Regions from separate parts of the Brevibacterium metallidurans genome, predicted to be linked through region 2. Evidence: predicted binding sites of a transcription regulator. Region 2 holds the regulator's gene; the other holds the start of a gene.
The links. Region 2 encodes LexA, which represses DNA repair genes until DNA is damaged. Its sites were predicted from a motif close to TCGAACANNTGTTCGA; they were not measured.
Positions count from the first base shown of each region.

Region 1: the regulator LexA is predicted to act here: its motif matches at 2,641-2,656, upstream of AACX88_RS10495 (Rv2578c family radical SAM protein).

Region 1 covers NZ_BAAAAF010000007.1:68,729-72,463, reverse strand. Annotated here, with positions in the region: partial or broken gene AACX88_RS10505 (aspartate/glutamate racemase family protein) at 1-701, opposite strand, end outside; gene AACX88_RS10500 (NCS1 family nucleobase:cation symporter-1) at 748-2,340, opposite strand; gene AACX88_RS10495 (Rv2578c family radical SAM protein) at 2,665-3,687, shown strand.
Region 2 covers NZ_BAAAAF010000013.1:62,259-65,993, reverse strand. Annotated here, with positions in the region: gene hisB (imidazoleglycerol-phosphate dehydratase HisB) at 1-365, opposite strand, end outside; gene AACX88_RS14205 (histidinol-phosphate transaminase) at 498-1,631, opposite strand; gene AACX88_RS14200 (LysM peptidoglycan-binding domain-containing protein) at 1,641-1,952, opposite strand; gene lexA (transcriptional repressor LexA) at 2,207-2,962, shown strand; gene AACX88_RS14190 (ATP-dependent DNA helicase) at 3,315-3,735, opposite strand, start outside.

The DNA.
Region 1 (3,735 bases), on a different contig from region 2:
CTCAGGCGCTTCGGCCTCGCCGGAGCATAGGTGCGCACCTTCGACGTCGTGAGCCCGAGCCCGACGAGGGATTCGGCGAGCCGCACGGCGGCGGCGACTCCGTCGACGACGGGGACCGCGCAGCGCTGCACGATCGTCTCCGTGAGGTCGGCCATTCCCCCGCACCCGAGCACGATGACTTCGGCACGGTCGGAGTCGACCGCCTCGGCGGCCTGGTCCGCAATCGCCTCGACCGCACGTTCAGGGTGCGCTTCGAGGTCGAGGACGGCCATCCCGGAGGCCCGCACCGAGACGCAGTGCCGGTCGAACCCGGACAGCAGCAGGCGGTCCTCGATGAGGGGGACGGTGCGGTCGAGCGTGGTGACGACGGAGAACCGGTGGCCGAGGAACATCGCCATCCCGGCCCCCGCCTCGGTGATGTCGATGACGGGGACGTCGAGGAGCTCCTGGAGGCCTTCGCGACCGTGCTCCCCGTATCCGGCCTGGATGACCGCATCGAACTCGCCGTCGTAGTTGAGCACGGCGTCCATGACGCCGAGGGCGGCGAGGTAGCTCTCGACGTTGCCCTCGCACGATTCCGCGCCGAAGGTCGGGGTCAGTCCGATGATCGAGGTGCCCGCCGAGGCGGCCTGCCTTGCCGCACGGGCGATGCCCTCGGTCATGGCCGGGGTGGTGTTGACGTTGACGACGAGGATGCGCATGGTGTGACTCCGGTCTGGTGCTGGGACGGCTGCGGACTCCGCAGGCTCAGTGGGCGGTGGGCACGGCGATCTCCTCGCCGTCGACCTCGCGGAAGGTGAAGTCGCGGCGGGCGATGACGAAGTAGATGATGGCGGCGATCCCCGCCCCGAGGAACCACGAGAACTGGGAGACCGAGGCGAACGCGGGGACGAGGGCGAGGATGAGCGAGAGGAGGGCGGCGGGGACGAACGCGCCGATCGCCCGCCAGTTGACTCCGTGGTGGTAGAAGTACTCGCCGTCGCCGGCTTCGGTGTAGAGCTGCGGGACGTTGACCTTCGTCTTCCGCACCACCCAGTAGTCGACCATGATGACGCCGAAGAGCGGTCCGAGAAGGGCACCGAGTCCGCCGAGGAAGTAGACGATGACCACGGGTGAGTCGTAGAGGTTCCACGGCAGGATGGCGAAGCCGATGATCGCGGAGATGATCGCGGCCTTGCGGAAGTTCAGGTGACGCGGGAAGAGGTTCGTCAGCGCATACGTGGGGGCGACGAAGTTCGCCATGAGGTTGACGGCGATCGTGAGCACGAGAAGGGACAGCGAGGCTAGGGCGAGCAGGATCGGGCTGCCGATCTCCTGCACGATGTCGGCCGGGGAGCTGATCACGGTGCCGTCGATCGTGTACTGGGCACCGGCGAGCGAGATGACGACGAGCCCGAAGACGAGCATGTTGATGGGGATGCCCCAGAAGTTTCCGACGACGATCGACCCCCGTTTCTTCGCCGATCGGGTGAAGTCGGAGAAGTTGAGGACGAAGGTGCCGTAGATCGCGACCCACAGGGCGCCCCCGCCGAGGATGTTCGTCCACATCTCCCACCCGGTGAGCGGGTCGTCGATCGAGAAGGAGATGCGGAAGTCGACGCGCACGAGCATCCAGATCGCCAGGGCGAGGAAGGTGGCGAGGATGATCGGTCCGGCGATCGCCTCGTACTTCCGGATCATCTCCATGCCGTAGCTGACGATGATCACCTGGACGATCCACAGCACGGTGAAGGAGAACCAGCCGAGGCCGCTGAGGCCGAGGAACTCGACCTCGGCCCACGACTGCAGGCCGGGGACGAGGGTGAGAAGGAGGACGTTGAGGACGTTCGCGGCCAGATACGTCTGGATGCCGAACCAGGCGATCGCGACGATGCCGCGCACCGAGGCCGCCAGCTGCGCGCCGTGGATGCCGAAGGCGATCCGGCACATCACCGGGTAGGGCACGCCGGTCTTGTGGCCCATGAATCCGGAGAGGGTGAGGAGGACGAAGAGCAGCCCGGCCCCGACGAGGAGGGCGAGAAGGATCTGCCAGGCGCCGAGCCCGAGCGCGAAGAGACCGAGGGCGAACCCGTAGTTGCCCAGCGAGTGCACGTCGTTGGCCCACAGCGAGAACACGCTGTAGGCGGTCCAGCTGCGGCCTTCCTTCCGGCTCGGGGCAAGGTCGGCGTTGTAGAAGCGCGGACTGATCCGGTGGGCGGCGAGCTGTTCAGGGCCCGGCCCGAGGCGCGCGGGAGCGGTGCCTGCCGACGGGGTATCGGGCGACGGAGTGCCTGTCGCCGGGGTGCCGGGCACCGGCTGCGGCTCGGGCACGGGCTGGTCGGAGGTCACGGTGTTCGCCATGGGAACTCTCATATCCGAGAAGCACACCGCTGGAATACCAAATGCTCAATTCGTTGCGGCGTGGGGCTGACTGCTGACGGCGCCAGCGTAACCTGGCTCACATTGGTTCCACAATAGGGAAAACGCTTTCCGGGGGAGCGATTGCACGCCGATACTGCGTTCATAGTGAGTGGGCCGACCATGCCGACCTGGAAGGATTCCGCCAGCACCACTCTCAGCGGTATCGATTATTTGGCATACCATTTGCTCACTATGTGAACTCGGGCCGCCGATTCCACCCCTGCACCCCTTGACGCGGACTCGAACACGTGTTCGAATGAAGGAGTGAGATGGGAAGCGCAGGAGCAGGCGGAGCAGGTGGCCGGACTCTTCGGGGTCAGGGGCCTCGTCCGCAGCGTCCGCACCCCCGAGTTCGCCGGGATGACGTTCCACGAGGTGCTCGCGAAGTCGGCCCTCAACCGGATTCCGAAGAACTCCGCGATGCCCTTCGACTGGACGATCAATCCCTACCGCGGCTGCTCACACGCGTGCGTGTACTGCTTCGCGAGGAGCACGCACCGCTACCTCGACCTCGACACGGGAGCCGACTTCGATCAGCAGGTCATCGTCAAGGTCAACACTCCCGAAGTCCTCGCCGCCGAGGTGGCCAAGCGAACCTGGTCGCATGGGCTCGTCGCACTGGGCACCAACACCGACCCGTACCAGCGGGCAGAGGGACGCTACAGTCTCATGCCCGGGATCATCACCGCCCTGGCCGAGCATGCCACCCCGTTCTCGATCCTCACGAAGGGCACCCTGCTGCGCCGGGACCTTCCGCTGCTCGCCCGGGCCAAGGAGGACGTCCACGTCGAGCTGAGCATGTCGATCGCCGTCCACGACGACGAACTCCAGCAGTCGCTCGAACCGGGCACCCCGACGACGGCTGCCCGTCTGGCCACGGTGCGCGCCGCGGCCGACCTCGGCTTCCGTGTCTCGGTCTTCATCATGCCCGTCATGCCCAAGCTCACCGATTCCCGCGAGCACCTCGACTCCGCGCTGCGCGCGATCAGGGACGCCGGGGCGAGTCGCGTCGCCTACGGCGCCCTCCACCTGCGCCCGGGCGCCAGGGAGTGGTTCTTCGCGTGGCTCGAACGCGAACGCCCCGAGCTCCTCCCCCGCTACCGGCGCATGTACTCCCGCTCGGCCTACGCTTCGAAGGAGTATCGGTCGTGGCTCAAGGCGCGCATGGATCCGCTCATCGACGCCTACGGTCTGCGCGGATCGGCCGATGACGACTACCGCGCGACGAAGTGGAAGCGGACGGAAGGCGCCGGCGAGCTCGCCAGCCCGCAGGGCGCTCTGTTCTGACCGCCTCGGCGACGCCACCACTGTGACCGTCGTCGCGTCCGGGCGCTG
Region 2 (3,735 bases):
TCGGGTTCGCCTGCGTGGACGAAGTAGGGCCGACCGGAGATGTCGATGACGCACCGGGCCAGGGACTCGTCGAGGGGGACGAAGGCGGCACCGTACCGGCGGATGCCGGCTTTGTCGCCGAGCGCCTCGGCGATGGCCTGACCGATGACGATCGAGGTGTCCTCGACGGTGTGGTGGACGTCGATGTGGGTGTCGCCTGAGGAGGAGACGTCCAAGTCGATGAGGGAGTGCTTCGCGAGCGCCGTGAGCATGTGGTCGAAGAACGGCACGGTCGTCGAGATGTCGGACTTCCCGGTGCCGTCGAGATCGAGCGCGACGGACACGCTCGATTCGGATGTCGACCGCTCAAGCTGGGCCTGCCTCATAGTGTGCCTTTCTTCGTGTGCAGCGCGGGTGGTGCGCTCTCCATTGTCCCAGGGTCGCGGACCCGGCGTTGACCGGGGCGACCTCTGACGACTCAGTTCGCCGAGCGCCGTCTCAATTGAATGAGCGCCGTCTCAGTTCGACGTGAGCAGAATGCTGGGATCGGTGTCGACGATATCGCTGATCGCTGTGAGGAACGCAGTCGTCTCAGCCTCGGTGCCGGCGTTGACACGGGCATGATGGGCGATGCCGATGTCGCGGATGAGGATGCCTCGGTCGAGCAGCTTCTGCCACAGTTCGGCCGGGTTCGCGATGTTGCCGAAGAGGACGAAGTTCGAATCGCTCGGGTGCACGGTGAAGCCGAGTTCGGCCAGGTGTGCGGCGATGGCGTTGCGGGAGTCGATGAGCCGGTCGACGTTGCCGAGCAGGAGATCCGCGTGGTCGAGTGCGGTGCACGCGAGGACCTGCGTGACGTCGGAGAGATGGTAGGGCAGGCGCACGAGGCGGAGGGTGTCGATGAGTTCAGGGGCGGCGATGGCATAGCCGAGGCGCAGACCCGCGCACGCGAACGCCTTGCTCATCGTCCGGGAGACAACGAGGCGGGGGCGGCCCTCGAGGAGGGTCATCGCCGAGGGCAGTGCGGGGCGGGAGAATTCGGCGTACGCCTCGTCGACGATGACGATGCCCGAGCAGTTGTCGTAGGCGGCTTCGATGACGTCGAGGCCGAGCGAAGTGCCGGTGGGGTTGTTCGGAGTGCAGAGGAAGACGATGTCCGGGTCGACGCGGGCGACTTCGGCAGCGACCGCCTCGGCGGTGAGACCGAAATCGTCGTCACGGTCGGCATGGACCCATTCGGCACCGGTGCCGGTGGTGATGAGCGGATGCATCGAATAGCTGGGCGTGAAGCCGAGCGCGGTGCGCCCGGGACCGCCGAAGGCTTGGACGATGTGGGAGAGGACCTCGTTCGAGCCGTTGGCCGCCCAGATCATCTCCGGGGGCAGGTCGACAGGGGTGCCGGCGCGTTCGTTGACGCCGTCGAGGTAGCCGACGAGGTGCTCGCGCAGGGCGGTGAACTCCCGGTCCGGGTAGCGGTTGAGTCCGGACAGATGCGTGTCGACGGCTGCCCGCATCGCCGCGACGACGACATCCGGGATCGGATAGGCGTTCTCGTTGACGTTGAGCTGCACCGGAACGTCGAGGTGAGGAGCGCCGTAGGGCTCCCGTCCGACGAGATCGGCACGCACTGGCAGAGACTCGATGTTTCCCACACACCGATTTTAGCGCTGGGGAACGTCGAGGCTCTGGCCGGGGTGGACGACGGGCGAGGACAGGTGGTTGAGCTCGACGATGTCGGCGACGACATCGCGGGTGTCCCGGTCGAGTCCGAGGTTCGAGGCCACGGTCCAAAGCGACTCTCCCTCACCGACGACGACGGCGTCCGCGGCGACGCCGACGACCTCGTCCCCGGCGACCGCCTCGGCGGTGAACGTCTGAGCGGAGAAGAAGAGCGTGCCTCCGATGATGGCCAGCGCGCACAGTGCGGTGCGGAGCAGGCGGACGGCGCGTCGGCCACGGGTGGTCAGATGCATGGGGGAAGTCTTCGCAGACATTGCATTTACCTCTTTCTTCGTACGATTCCACCCGCAATGGGTAGAACGTCTGTTCTATTCAACATGCCATTCGAACATATGTCCAGTCCATCTCGAACATTTATGAGACAATGAACGAGAACCAGCGTTGTTGATCGGTCTCGAACAACCATCCCAGGCGGCACTGACACGAGATCTCTCGAGGCGGTTCGACCGGTGGGAAACGGCGGGATTAGAACGAAGGGGAGAGAGCAATGGTGCAGAGCAAACGAGGCAGAGGACGGCCGCGCAACGAGGATGTTGCCAGCGAGATCGCCGCGGCCCGCAGCGATGAGGACGAGGTCGAGATCCCCGACGGTCCGACCGGGGCCGGGGACTTCCGGCTCTCCCCCAGGCAGCGGCTCGTGCTCGAGACGATCGAGCGCGCCGTGGTGACCAACGGCTATCCGCCGAGCATGCGTGAGATCGGTGAGGCAGCCGGGCTCGCGTCGCTCTCAAGCGTGGCGCATCAGCTCTCCCAGCTCGAACGGCTCGGCTACGTCCGCCGCGACCCGAAGCGTCCGCGGGCGATCGAGGTCGTCAACCCGTTCGAAGAGGAGGAGGCCGAGCGCGCGAAGTACGAGGAGCTGGCGAACAACACCGTCCAGGTCCCCGTCGTCGGGCGCATCGCCGCCGGCGGGCCGATCCTCGCCGAGCAAGAGATCGACGACGTCTTCTCCCTGCCCACGCAGGTCGTCGGCTCAGGTGAGATGTTCCTGCTCAAGGTCGTCGGGGACTCGATGATCGAAGCCGCGATCTGCCACGACGACTGGGTCGTCGTTCGCAAGCAGCACACCGCCGACAACGGTCAGATCGTCGCCGCCCTCCTCGACGGCGAGGCGACGGTGAAGACGCTCAAGCGCAAGGCCGGGCGGCAGTGGCTGCTGCCGCAGAACAAGGACTACGACCCGATCGACGGCACCTATGCCCAGATCATGGGTCTCGTCGTCGCCGTCATCCGCCGCCTCTGAGGTCCAGCGGCGTTTGAGGGCATTGCCGTTTGAGCGCAGGTCCTCGCCGAGGTGGTCGACTGTACACACGAATGCCCCCGACCGATGGTGGTCGGGGGCATTCGGCATTTCCGAGGCGTGTGCGCCGGCTTGTGACGAGCGCGGCATGCGACTAGCGGGGCTTGCGACGAGCGCGGTTTGCCCTCTGCGGAGGCCGCCCAGCCCATCCACCACCTTCAACTCCACACACCACCTGTGCACGGGTGGTTTATCGCGCTGCGCCGACGTTGTGCGGAGCCGGACGGAGGAAATGACGCTGCGCGTGCGAAATGGGGCTGCGGGTGCGAAGTAGGGCTCGACGTAGGACGCGCCGTCATCCCTTCGCGGGGTCGTCCTCCTTCGTCGCGGCCAGGCGCCCCAGGGCCGTGCGCACGAGCGCCGAATCCGTCGTCGGCCACATCCGCGGCATCGAGTTGACGAGGTACCCGGCGTACCGGGCCGAACGCAGACGCGAGTCGAGGACCGCGACGACGCCTCTGTCCCCGGTCGAACGAATGAGGCGCCCGGCGCCCTGGGCGAGCCGGAGCGCGGCATGGGTCGCGCTCACCGCCATGAAGCCGTTGACCCCACGCCGGTCGGCGTCCCGGGCACGAGCCTGCATGAGCGGGTCGTCGGGCCGGGGGAAGGGTATCCGGTCGATGATGACGAGTCGGTTCGTCCGCCCGGGCACGTCGACGCCCTGCCACAGCGACATCGTCCCGAACAAGCACGCCCCGTCGTCGGCGGCGAACCGG